2 linked regions of the Variovorax paradoxus genome follow. The protein of the gene in region 2 interacts with the protein of the main gene of each other region in a pairwise test. Links are inferred from orthologs where the notes say so. Each region holds a gene or a part of one and is shown on either strand. Other genes may lie near its edges.

Region 1 (5,528 bases), 3.7 Mb from region 2 along the record:
CGAGAACGGGCAGCGCTCGCGCTCGCAGAAGGCCTTGAACTGGTCGAGCGATTCGGGCGCGATGGCCAGCACGTAGCGCTCCTGGCTTTCGTTGCACCAGATTTCCTTCGGCGCCATGCCCGATTCTTCGAGTGGCACGGCGCGCAGGTCGAAGCGCGCGCCGCGGCCGGCGTCGTTGGTCAACTCGGGGAAGGCGTTGCTCAGGCCGCCCGCGCCCACGTCGTGGATCGCCAGGATCGGGTTGGCCGCGCCCTGCTGCCAGCAGTGATTGATGACCTCCTGCGCACGGCGCTCGATTTCTGGGTTACCGCGCTGCACCGAGTCGAAGTCGAGCTCGGCCGCGTTGGCGCCGGTGGCCATCGAACTGGCGGCACTGCCGCCCATGCCGATGCGCATGCCGGGGCCGCCGAGCTGGATCAGCAGCGAGCCGGCCGGGAAGCGAATCTTCTTGGTCTGCGTGGCATCGATGCTGCCCAGGCCGCCCGCGATCATGATGGGCTTGTGATAGCCGCGCTGCACGGTATCGAGGTCGCTCGCCACGGTCTGCTCGTACTCGCGGAAGTAGCCCAGCAGGTTGGGACGGCCGAATTCGTTGTTGAACGCTGCGCCGCCCAGCGGGCCCTCGGTCATGATCTGCAGCGGGCTGGCGATGTGCTCGGGCTTGCCGTAGTGGCCTTCTTCAGGCCAGAGCTTCGACACGGTGAAGCCGGTCAGGCCCGCCTTGGGCTTGGAGCCGCGGCCAGTGGCGCCTTCGTCGCGAATCTCGCCGCCCGCGCCGGTCGAGGCGCCCGGAAACGGCGAAATGGCGGTCGGGTGGTTGTGCGTCTCGACCTTCATCAGCACGTGGCTCAGGGCGCTATCTTTTTGATAGCTCTGCGAGCCGGTGGCGGGAATGAAGCGCTCGACGGTCGCGCCTTCCATGACCGAGGCGTTGTCCGCATAGGCGATGACCGTGTGCTGCGGGTTCTGCTTCTCGGTGTGGCGGATCATCGAGAAAAGGCTTTGGGGTTGCGCCTTGCCGTCGATGGTGAAGTCGGCGTTGAAGATCTTGTGGCGGCAGTGCTCGCTGTTGGCCTGCGCGAACATCATCAGTTCGACGTCGCTGGGATTGCGGCCCAGGCGGGTGAAGGCGTCGACCAGGTAGTCGATTTCGTCCTCGGCCAGCGCCAAACCGAAACCGGTGTTGGCTGCCACCAGCGCCGTACGGCCGCCGGCCAGCACGTCGACCTGCGCCATCGGCTGGGCAGGCAGTTCGCTGAACAGGCTTGCGGCCTGATCGACGGTGGCCAGCACCGATTCGGTCATGCGGTCGTGCAGCGGGCCGGCCACGGCGGCCAGCGTGTCGCCTTCGAGCACGGGGGCCTTGCCGATCAGCGGGGCCTTGAGCTTCAGGTGGTACTGAGTGACGCGCTCGACCCGGCGCAAGGCCAGGCCGCAGTTGTGGGCAATGTCGGTGGCCTTGGAAGCCCAGGGCGACACCGTGCCCAGGCGGGGCGTGACCACCACCGAGGTGCCCGCCTTGGCCGGCGCCTCGAAGGGCTCGCCGTAGGTCAGCAGCGCCGCAAAGCGCTCGCGGCCGGCCGAATCCAGCGCCGCATCGGTGACCACGAGGTGCACGAAACGGGCCGAAATGCCCTCGATGCGCGGCTCGATGGCCTGGAGCTTCGGCAACAGCTGGCGTGCGCGGAAGTCGCTGAGCGCGCTGCCGCCCTCGAACATGGTTACGACAGGAAGGGCTTGAGGTGCGGGCTGCGTCACGGTCGATGGGGCCTCGGGGGCCGCGTTGGAAATCAAGGAATCGAGGCAGATGGCCGCTGACTGGGGCCATCCGCGTTAGCCGCGAATTTTAGCTTGCCGAATGGGATAATTCGGGGATGAGCATTAACTACAAAGACGCTGCGGGCATCGAAGCCATGCGGGTCGCCTGCCGCCTGGCTTCCGAGGTGCTGGATTACCTCACGCCCCTCATCAAGCCCGGCATCACGACCAACGATGTCGACCGGCTGGCCGCCGAGTACATGGTCAAGCAGGGCACCACATCGGCCACGGTGGGCTACATGGGCGCAAGCAGCGTCCCGTACCCGAAGTCGCTGTGCACCTCGGTGAACCACGTGGTGTGCCACGGCATTCCCAATGACAAGCCCCTGAAGAAGGGCGACATCATGAACGTCGACGTGACCGTCATCAAGGACGGCTGGTTCGGCGACAACAGCCGCATGTACGTGATCGGCGACGCCTCCATTGCCGCCAAGCGCCTGTGCAGCATCACCTTCGAAGCCATGTGGCACGGCATCCTGCAGGTGCGCCCCGGCGCGCACCTGGGCGACGTGGGCCACGCGATCCAGAAATTCGCCGAGGGCCAGGGCTTTTCGGTGGTGCGCGAGTTCTGCGGCCACGGCGTGGGCCAGCGCTTCCACGAAGAACCCCAGGTGCTGCACTACGGCCGCCCGGGCACCATGGAAGAGCTCAAGCCCGGCATGATCTTCACCATCGAGCCGATGATCAACGCCGGCAAGCGCGACGTGAAGGAAGACTTCAAGGGCGGCCAGTACGACGGCTGGACCATCGTCACGCGCGACCATTCGCTGTCGGCCCAGTGGGAGCACACGGTGCTCGTCACCGAAACCGGCTACGAAGTGCTGACGCTTTCCGCAGGCAGCCCGCCGCTGCCCTCCTTCGTCACCTCGACCAAGACCTGACGCGGCAACGCGTCCCCCCGCCGTGATCGAAGCAGCCAACATCGACGTGGCGACGCTGCGCGAAGCCTATCGCGCGAAAAAGCTCGCCCTGTTCGACACCCTGCGCTTCGCGCGCGCCCCCACCCGCAGCGTGCACACGGTGCTGCGCCAGCTCTCGGCACTGGCCGACGAAACGCTCTGCACGCTGTGGCGTGACGCCGGCTTCGGTGACTCGTTCTCCCTGGCCGCGGTGGGAGGCTTCGGGCGCGGCGAACTGTTTCCGTATTCCGACGTCGACGTGCTGCTGCTGCTGCCGCCCGAAGGCGACAAAAGCGAAATCGACCCGGCCCGCATCGAGGCTTTCATCGGCCACTGCTGGGACGCGGGCCTGGAAATCGGCTCCAGCGTGCGCACGGTCGATGAATGCCTGGCCGAGGCCGAGAAAGACGTCACCGTCCAGACCTCGCTGCTCGAGGCCCGGCTGATCGCGGGCGACAAGAAGCTCTTCACGGCCTTTCGCCGCCGCTTCATCCGCGCCATCGACCCGCAGGCCTTCTTCGTGGCCAAGTCGCAGGAAATGCGGCACCGCCACCAGAAGTTCGACAACACGCCCTACGCGCTGGAGCCCAACTGCAAGGAATCGCCGGGCGGCCTGCGCGACCTGCAGACCATCCTCTGGATGACCAAGGCGGCCGGCTACGGCAGCCGCTGGGACGACCTCGCCAAGAACGGCCTGGCCACCTCCTTCGAGGCGCAGCAGATCAAGCGCAATGAAGCCCTGCTCTCGCTCATCCGCGCGCGGCTTCACGTGATTGCCAACCGCCGCGAAGACCGCCTGGTGTTCGACCTGCAGACGGCCGTGGCGGCCAGCTTCGGCTACGAGAGCGAATCGCAGCGCAAGTCGAGCGAAGCGCTGATGCGGCGCTACTACTGGGCGGCCAAGGCGGTCTCGCAGCTCAACCAGATCCTGCTGCTCAACATTTCCGAGCGCCTGCAGCCGAGCGACGAGCAGCACACGCCCGTCAACGAGCGCTTCTACGAGCGTGCCGGCCTGATCGAGATTGCCAGCGACGACCTCTACGAGCGCGAGCCGCACGCTGTGCTCGAAACCTTCCTGCTGTACCAGAAGACCATCGGCGTGAAGGGCCTGTCGGCGCGCACGCTGCGTGCGCTCTACAACGCGCGCCACGTCATGGACAGCAAGTTCCGCAACGATCCGGTCAACCACGAGACCTTCATGCGGATCCTGCTGCAGCCCTATGGCATCACGCATGCCTTCAGGCTGATGAACCAGACTTCGGTGCTGGGGCGCTACCTGCGGGTGTTCCGCAGCATCGTGGGGCAGATGCAGCACGACCTGTTCCACGTGTACACGGTCGACCAGCACATCCTGATGGTGCTGCGCAACGTGCGGCGCTTCTTCATCGCCGAGCATGCGCACGAGTACCCGTTCTGCTCGCAGCTCGCGGCCGGCTGGGACAAGCCCTGGATCCTGTACGTGGCGGCCCTCTTCCACGACATTGCCAAGGGCCGCGGCGGCGACCATTCCACGCTGGGCGCGCGCGACGTGCAGCGCTTCTGCAAGCAGCACGGCGTTGCCCGCGAAGACGCCAAGCTCATCGAATTCCTCGTGGCCGAGCACCTGGTAATGAGCCAGGTCGCGCAGAAGCAGGACCTGAGCGACCCCGAAGTGATCGGCGCATTCGCCAAGCGCGTGGGCAACGAGCGCTACCTGACCGCGCTCTATCTGCTGACCATCGCCGACATCCGCGGCACCTCGCCGCGCGTGTGGAATGCCTGGAAAGGCAAGCTGCTCGAAGACCTGTACCGCTACACCCTGCGCGCGCTGGGCGGCCGCATGCCCGACCCGGACGCCGAGGTCGAGTCGCGCAAGCGCGAGGCGCTGGTGCAGTTGGCCCTGCACGCCCAGCGCTTCGAGGCGCACAAGGCCCTGTGGGACACGCTCGACGTGGGCTACTTCATGCGCCACGACGCCACCGAGATCGCCTGGCACGCCAAGCAGCTCTCGCGCTTCGTGCCGCCGCCCAACGTGCCGATCGACCCGAAGGCGCCACCCATCGTGCGCGCGCACCTGTCGCCGGTGGGCGAAGGCCTGCAGGTGGTCGTCTACACGCCCGACCAGCCCGACCTGTTCGCGCGCATCTGCGGCTACTTCGACCAGTCATCGTTCAGCATCCTCGACGCCAAGGTGCACACCACGAGCAACGGCTACGCGCTCGACACCTTCCAGGTAGTAACCACCTTCCTGCCGGACCACTACCGCGACCTGATCAGCATGGTCGAGTCGGGTCTGGCGCAGACACTCACCGAAGCCGGCGCCCTGCCCCCGCCGAGCATGGGCCGGGTGTCCCGCCGGGTTCGCAGCTTCCCGATCAAGCCGCGCATCAGCCTGCTGCCCGACGACAAGGCGCAGCGCTGGCTGCTCAACATCTCGGCCAGCGACCGCGCCGGCCTGCTGTATTCGGTGGCCCGGGTGCTGGCGCGCCATCACCTGAATCTGCAGCTCGCCAAGGTCACGACGCTGGGCGAACGGGTGGAAGACACCTTCCTGATCAGCGGCCCTGAACTGCAGGGCCAGAAGACGCAGCTGGCCATCGAGACCGAACTCATGGAAGCCCTGGCCTCCTGAAAACAACCTATCCCCTCAGAATGTCGGCCATGGAATCCCTGATCGAACAGCTATCCGACTGCGTCTCCTCCGCCAAGACGCTGGAAGACCTCGCCCGCCCGATGCTCGAGATGCTCGAGGCGGCCACAGGGCTGGAGTCGGCCTACCTCGTGAGCGTCGACCCGGACAAGGGCCGCCAGCACATCCTCTTCGCCCACAAC
Region 2 (7,535 bases):
TCGCGAGTTGTAGCCCCCCTGTTGGATGACTTCGCCGACCGGAAGCTCTATCCCAACGATTTCCTCTACTTTGATGAGCGCTTCCACCGCCGTTTTCGAGTCCATCGCAGCCACCAACTCGTCAATTGAAGTGGAGTCGGCATCGACTGCGATTGCCTGGTCGTTCCAGAAATCATTCAAATGCGCCTTGATCTCCTCAATCTTCTCGACTTCCATTGCACTACTCCTTGGGCGTGTTAAAAAAACGCACCTTCGATGTAAGAATATCGCACAAGCCGGCGGGCGTCAATGCGGTATGCGCCGATATGGCTTCGCGCTGCGTGGCCTTCACGCTGGTACGCGTTTATGGGCATCCAGCAGACTGAGCGACTTGGCCGCCTTCTCTGGCATTCGGGGGGGCGCCTATCTCGACTTGTGCGTGCCGTTGAGCACCGAGCCCAGTTGGACGCGTGTTGGTTCGAGGGCGAAGGCGGTGCTAGGGAAGCTTACGGGATCCACGGCTCACCACGTCTCTGTGAGATGAGGGTTGAGGCTGTGTGCCAATGCCCCGGGCTGAACGCTTGCAACGACAAACAGACGTTGTGGAAGGGCTAACGCTCTATTGCTGCCTTCTGCGTGATCAGGGAGCGATATCTTGCGCCAACAGGGGCAGGAGAGGTGGCGCGTGGACCTCTAGTCCAATGGGGGGCCAAGCCATGACTTCGCCGCCGTGCACCGTAGGCTCAAATTGCTCAAGCAGCCGAGCCAAACTAAGAGCGCGAAATTCGGCTTGGGTGGGGCTGATTTGAGGCTCTAGATTGGTCATCTGAAAACACCTGCACCTGTTTAAAGTCGCGACGAAGGAGGGACCGGTTTCGCGCTCGCAATCGCGCTCTGATACGCGTGATGCGATTGATCAACTGAGATCGCAGCCGTTTCGTTGTGCTGCACGGGGGTTAGAGCCCAGCCTCGGCAACCAGCTCCGTGACGGATATTCCGATTCCTGCCGCGATCTGGACTATCGCCATGACGCCCGGGTTTTGCATCCCTCGTTCGATGCTGCTCATGTAGGACCGCTCGATTTGACTGCGATGAGCGAGCTCCTCTTGAGAGATGCCCCTTGCCTTACGCGTAGAGCGAATAGCCATCCCAAGCGCCACGAGCGCAGGATCCAGCGCGTATTTGGGCGAAGGGACAGGCATGGACAAAATGGTCCAGCCATGCGTACGATTAAACCACGGATGATCTTCCACATAAAGTGAGAGGCCTTATGTTTCGCGTTCAAGAGCAGTTCGAACTTGTCAGCTCCGCGCTAAGCGCAATGGCCCCCGGAGTTCAGCATTTCCATCTTGTCGAGCAGGTCTTTGAGGTTCCTCTTTGGCTCGTCAAGGTGCGTCCGTCCACCCCTTCTATCGGGGAACGCGTTCGCTGGAACTGCTACCTGGCCACCCGCGCGGCCGACGCATGCGGAATCGTGCTGAGCGGGCAATGGGCACAGTCTCGAGTGCACGTGCTTCTGCCGGGCTACATGACCGCTGACGGTATGCCGACACTAGCTCGATGTGATGCGCTGTGGGAGTGCTGCGCAATCGGCAGGCAGGAGCAAATCAGCTGGCTGTTTGAAACTGATCATGGCCTGTTCATTGATCCCCAGGATGAAGAGATCTCCCTGAGCAGCGCAAACAAGACGCTACGCTGGAAAGACTTCGAGAATGGTCGTGCAGAGCTCTAGCCCTAAAAAGGGGCGGAGTGTGCCGAAATCAGGAGAAACGAGCATGAGCACGAAGGCAGAACGTCGATTTGCGATCGCTCAGGCTCTCGCGAACACTCGCATCGAGGGCCATAGGCCGACGACCGAATTTCTTTCGGATTGCGAAAGTGTGGTCGACGGACGCATGACCTATATCGAGGCCATTCAAGCGAGCTTGTCACGCGCCACGGGCTCGCCGGACGCAAATCAAGCCAGACCCTCTTCGGTGCCTGAAGGCAGTTGATTGCGATGAGCGAGCTGCAAGAGCCTCGCCCGAATTCTGTGTGCAAGGTTGAGCGATGAGTACATCGCTCAACCGGGGCGCCTCCGGCGGCCTGGCAGGGGCCTGAAGGCATAAAAATTAGATCGAGTCGATTTAGTCGGCCGCCTCGTGCACAGAAATACGGCACCTCCGGGCCGAATGGGCCGTCCGTCGAGACTTCAGTCGAAGTGAAACGGGCCGCTGTGATTACTCGGCTCACTTTGCTGAAAAATCGCTTGACTACATCTGATGCGCTTGTTGTTCGGAAACTCCAGCCCCGCGTTCTGGAGCGCCGAACGCACCCTTTCGCGCGCCTCCTTGACCTCGGTTTCCACCAGCCCGACCAGCGTGAAGCTGGGCAAACCGTTCGCCAGATGCACCTCGACAGTGACACTGGCCGCTTCCAGGCCCAGCAAGGCGCGGCTCTGCACCAAAGACAACCCCATTCTTCTCCCTCTCCCCAAGATGGTGCGCCTATCTTCGACATGTCCGCGGTGGTGCGGCGCACCGGATATCTGCAACCACTCGCAACAGACGTTGTAACGATTTGGCTCTCAACCAAGGCGGGGACGGGAGCGGTTATGACCGGTATTTGTGCAGTTTGGCACGCTCCCTGCTTTGAGCCTCACAGGTCCAACAACACACTTGCGAGGAGTTCCCTGATGACGCACCGTACCGCCGCCCAGGCGCTGATCGTTCTGGCCGCTGCATTGACCGCTTCGGGCGCAGCCCTGGCGCAGACAGCAACGACGGATGCCGCAGCAGCACCGGCAGCCGCTCCCGCCCCGAATCTCACGGGCAACGTGTCCATCACCACGAACTACAAGTTCCGTGGCCAGGACCAGGACATGATCGGCAAGAGCGGCTACGCCAAGACCAAGGGCTTCAAGCCCGCCATCCAGGGCGGCCTGGACTACGCCTTCGGCGACAGCGGCTTCTACGTGGGCAACTGGAACTCCAGCGTCAACTGGCTCACCGGTAACAGCATCGAGATGGATGTGTACGGCGGCTACAAGTTCAAGGCCGGCCCGCTGGACATGGACGTGGGCGCACTCAGCTACATCTACCCGGGCAACTCCGCGGGCAACACCACCGAGCTGTACGTTGCGGGCACCTACGCCAACGAAACCCTCGGTTCGTTCACCGCCAAGTACTCGCACACCGTGTCGAAGGACTACTTCGGCTACGCCGGCAACAAGGCCGGCTCGGGCCTGAAGGGCACCAATACCGGCTACCTGAACCTGTCGTACAGCAAGGAAATCGTGCCCAAGGTCACGCTGAAGGCAGCCGTGGGCTACACGAACATGTCCAGCGACATCCGCAGCCTGGGCTACAAGAGCTATGTCGACTACAACGTCGGCGCGAGCTATGACTTCGGCAACGGCCTGTCGCTGACCGGCTCTGTGCAGGGCGCCAACAAGAAGAGCTCGTACCTCGCGGTGGCCAACCCGGGCGTCGACCTGGGCTTCGGCACCTTCGGCCAGACGACCTACTCGCCGAACAAGGCGCGCTTCATCCTCACGCTGACGAAGACGCTGTAATCCATACAACAACGAGGTGCGGCCCAAGCTGCCGCGCCATTCCATTTCCATCCGAAGGAGAAAACTCATGAAGCTGGTCACAGCCATCATCAAACCGTTCAAGCTCGATGAGGTGCGCGAAGCACTGTCGGCCATCGGCGTGCAGGGGATTACCGTCACTGAGGTCAAGGGCTTCGGTCGCCAGAAGGGCCACACCGAGCTCTACCGCGGCGCGGAGTACGTGGTCGACTTCCTGCCCAAGGTCAAGATCGAAGCGGCCGTCTCCGACGACCTGGTCGATCGCGTGATCGAGGCCGTCGAAGGCGCGGCACGCACCGGCAAGATCGGCGACGGCAAGATTTTTGTCTACAACCTCGAACAAGTCGTGCGCATCCGCACCGGCGAAACGGGCCGCGAAGCCCTCTGATCGAGTCCAGGCCCGAAAGAACAACGATTATGAAAAAACTGCTTGTCTCTCTTGCGCTCGGCTTGAGCGTGTTGGCTGCCGGTACTGCCGGCTTCGCGCAAACCCCCGCTGCGGCCACGGCCGAAGCACCGGCCGCGTCGGCATCGGCCCCCGCGGCCGCGCCTGCTGCTGCAGCAGCTCCGGCCGCTGCCGCCGACGCAGCTCCCGCGGCGCCCGCTGCCGCACCCGCTCCGAAGATCGACTCCGGCGACACCGCCTGGATGCTGACTTCGACGCTTCTCGTGATCCTGATGACCATTCCCGGCCTCGCGTTGTTCTACGGTGGCCTGGGCCGCTCGAAGAACATGCTGTCGGTGCTGATGCAGGTCTTCGTGATCTTCTCGCTGATCAGCATCCTGTGGGCCATCTACGGCTACAGCCTGGCCTTCTCCGGTGACGGCAACTTCTTCGGAGGATTCGACAAGATCTTCATGAAGGGCATCACGCAGGAGACCTTCGGCGCGCTGACCACCATTCCTGAATACGTGTTCGTCGCCTTCCAGGGCACCTTCGCGGCCATCACCGTGGCGCTGATCGTCGGTGCGTTCGCAGAGCGTGCCAAGTTCTCGGCCGTGCTGCTGTTCTCGGTGCTGTGGTTCACCTTCAGCTACGTGCCAATTGCCCACATCGTGTGGGGCGGCGGCCTGCTGGGCAAGGACGGCGCACTCGACTTCGCAGGCGGCACCGTGGTGCACATCAACGCCGGTGTGGCCGGCCTGGTCGGCGCCTACATGGTCGGCAAGCGCGTCGGCTACGGCAAGGAAGCGTTCACGCCTCACTCGCTCACGCTCACCATGGTCGGCGCTTCGCTGCTGTGGGTCGGCTGGTTCGGCTTCAACGCCGGCTCGGCTGGTGCTGCCAACGCCGTCGCCGGCCTGGCCTTCATCAATACGGTGCTTGCCACCGCTGCCGCGGCCCTGTCGTGGATCCTGGGTGAAAGCCTGCACAAGGGCAAGGCCTCGATGCTGGGCGCTGCGTCCGGTGCCGTTGCTGGCCTCGTGGCTGTCACGCCTGCCGCCGGTTTCATCGGCCCGATGGGTTCGATCGTTCTCGGCCTGCTGGCCGGCCTGATCTGCCTGTGGGGTGTGGGCGGCCTGAAGCGCATGCTCGGTGCCGACGACGCGTTCGACGTGTTCGGCGTGCACGGCGTGGGCGGTATCCTGGGTGCCATCCTGACCGGCGTGTTCGCGGCCAAGGGCCTCGGCGGCACCGGCGGCGCAACGCCCGACACCTTCGCGATGGGCGCACAGGTCTGGATCCAGATCAAGAGCGTGGCGCTCACCGTCGTGTGGTCCGGCGTGGTTGCCTTCATCTCCTACAAGATCGCCGACCTGACCCTCGGCCTGCGTGTGTCGGAAGAAGAAGAGCGCGAAGGCCTCGACATCTCGTCGCACGGCGAAACGGCTTACAACCGCTGATCTGCTCTGGCCGGGTTGCCTTCGGGCAGCCCCGCCACTGAAACGACCACCACCACCTTTTACAAGAACAATTCTTCGTAACGAGTTTTTCAAGCGAGGTCTCCTTTGGATGTTCAGCCCGCAAGCGCTCCGGCGCCAGCGGGCTTTTTTTTGCCCTTGACCGCGATGGCCGGGGGCACAATCGCGACACCATGTGGACCTCCCTCGAAGACAGCCTCTGCGAACTCGGCGAGTCGCCGTTCTGGCACCCCCAGGAGCGCGCGCTCTACTGGCTCGACATTCCCGGCCGCGCCGTGCTGCGCACCCGCGGCGACATCGGCTCTCCAGATGCGAAGGTCGAGCGATGGCCCTTGTCCACCGAGCCCGGCTGCATGGCGCCCGCGCGCAGCGGCGGCCTCGTGATTGCGCTGCGCGACGGCATTTACCGCGCGCGCGAATGGGGCGGTGAACTGGTCGCGATGGCGCGCGTGGAGCACGACGTGCGCACCATGCGCTTCAACGACGGCAAGTGCGACGCGCTCGGCCGCTTCTGGGGCGGTTCGCTCAACGAAGCCAAGGACCGCGCCAACGCCGCGCTCTATTGCTTCGATGCACGCCCCGACACCGACATCTCGCCCACGCTGACGCAGATGGCCAACGAGTCCACCACCGCCAACGGCCTCGCCTTCTCGCCTGATGCCCGCACCCTCTACTGGGCCGACACCGCCGCGCACGTGGTGTGCGCGTGGGACTGGGACGCCGAGGCCAACTCGCTCTCGCACGCTCGCGTGTTCCACCAGTTCGACGCCAAGCCGGAAGGCTGGACGGCCGATGTGCCGCTGGGCTATCAAGGCCGCCCCGACGGCGCCACCATCGACGCGCAAGGCCACTACTGGGTAGCTATGTTCGAAGGCGCGCAGTTGCTGCGCTTTGCACCTTCGGGCGAAATCGTGGCCTCTGTTCCTGTGCCTGTTCAATGCCCGACCATGCCCTGCTTCGGCGGCGACGACCTGAAGACGCTGTTCGTCACCAGCGGTCGCAAGGGCCGGCCTGCCGCCGAGATCGAGCGACTCCCCGCCTCGGGCACGGTGATCGCGATGCGGGTCGACACGCCGGGCCTGCCCGTGAGCTTCTTCGAAGACTGAAGGCCGAAGAGGGTTTCCAGGCGCGCATGGCCCTGCAGCACATTCCGCCGATCCAGTGCCTGCTGACCTTCGAGGCCGTGGCGCGGCTGCGCCACGCAGGCCGCGCAGCCGATGAGTTGTGCGTCACGCCCAGTGCGGTGAGCCACCGCATCCGGCAGCTCGAATCGCACATCGGCTTCAAGCTCTTCGGCCGCAGCGACTTCAGCCTCACGGCCGACGGTGCGGCCTACCTCGCGAACGTGCGCACGGGGCTTGCTGCGCTGCAGGCCACGCCGCTCGGCGCCAACGCAGCCCAACGCGCCACGCGCCTGCGCATCGCCGTCACGCCGACCTTCAGCCGCCAATTCCTCATGCCGAGGCTGGAGCTGTTCCGCAACATCTATCCAGACATCGAACTGGTGCTGCAGGTGTCGATCCCGCTGCTCGACGTCACGGCCGAGCAGGCCGACCTCGAAGTGCGCTACGGCCCCGGCGGGTACGCCGACTGCGAGCACCGGCTCCTGCTCGAGGAGCAGGTCGTGCCCGCCTGCAGCCCGAGCTACCTCAACGAGTTCGGCCCCTTCACCGGTTTTCGCACTGCGGCGGAGATTGCCAGCGCACGGCTGATCCGCAGCCCGCTCGAACCCTGGGGCACCTGGTTCGCGAGCTGCGGGCTCGACCAGCCCGAGCCGAACATCGGCTCGCAGTTCAACGACCTGGGGCTTGTGTACGACGCCGCGGCCAGCGGCTTCGGCGTGGCGCTGGTACGCCAGAAGATGGGCGCGGCATGGTTCGAATCGGGTCGGCTGGTGGCGCTGTCCGAGCAGGCCGTGCCGTCGCCGCACCGGCACTACATCTGCTGGCAGCCGGGCACGCTCGAGCGCTGGGAATGCGCGGCCTTTGCCGACTGGCTTGAACAGAGCCTGCGCTGAACCCGCGAAGTTCTTTCAAGCGCCCGGCAAAAATCCATCAACCCGGGCCTGCCGCAATGTCCGTAGAGTGCGGGTAGAACCGAGACATCCCGCGAGCAGAAGAAA

The links.
Region 1: the proteins of glnK (region 2) and NWF24_RS13435 interact in binary tests that used the Escherichia coli proteins (3 or more experiments, as listed by UniProt). The link is inferred for Variovorax paradoxus from one-to-one orthologs.

The regions. Positions count from the first base shown.
Region 1 is NZ_CP102931.1:2,854,819-2,860,346, reverse strand. Bases 2,357-5,528 are described here. They hold NWF24_RS13435 ([protein-PII] uridylyltransferase), read left to right. Parts: upstream 2,357-2,721; coding sequence 2,722-5,328; downstream 5,329-5,528. Other genes in these bases: NWF24_RS13430 (sensor domain-containing diguanylate cyclase), read left to right, coding at 5,358-5,528; map (type I methionyl aminopeptidase), read left to right, coding at 2,357-2,699. Also shown: purL (phosphoribosylformylglycinamidine synthase), read right to left, coding at 1-1,719; more of map, read left to right, coding at 1,875-2,356.
Region 2 is NZ_CP102931.1:6,576,243-6,583,777, reverse strand. What follows is about bases 2,448-5,268. They hold glnK (P-II family nitrogen regulator), read left to right. Parts: upstream 2,448-3,599; coding sequence 3,600-3,938; downstream 3,939-5,268. Other genes in these bases: NWF24_RS30775 (ammonium transporter), read left to right, coding at 3,968-5,268; NWF24_RS30785 (TorF family putative porin), read left to right, coding at 2,654-3,532. In the rest of the region: NWF24_RS30810 (hypothetical protein), read right to left, coding at 1-216; NWF24_RS30805 (helix-turn-helix domain-containing protein), read right to left, coding at 936-1,127; NWF24_RS30800 (hypothetical protein), read left to right, coding at 1,250-1,711; NWF24_RS30795 (antitoxin VbhA family protein), read left to right, coding at 1,755-1,973; more of NWF24_RS30775, read left to right, coding at 5,269-5,395; NWF24_RS30770 (SMP-30/gluconolactonase/LRE family protein), read left to right, coding at 5,587-6,519; NWF24_RS30765 (LysR substrate-binding domain-containing protein), read left to right, coding at 6,546-7,430. UniProt on the Escherichia coli protein: Involved in the regulation of nitrogen metabolism. Regulates the activity of its targets by protein-protein interaction in response to the nitrogen status of the cell.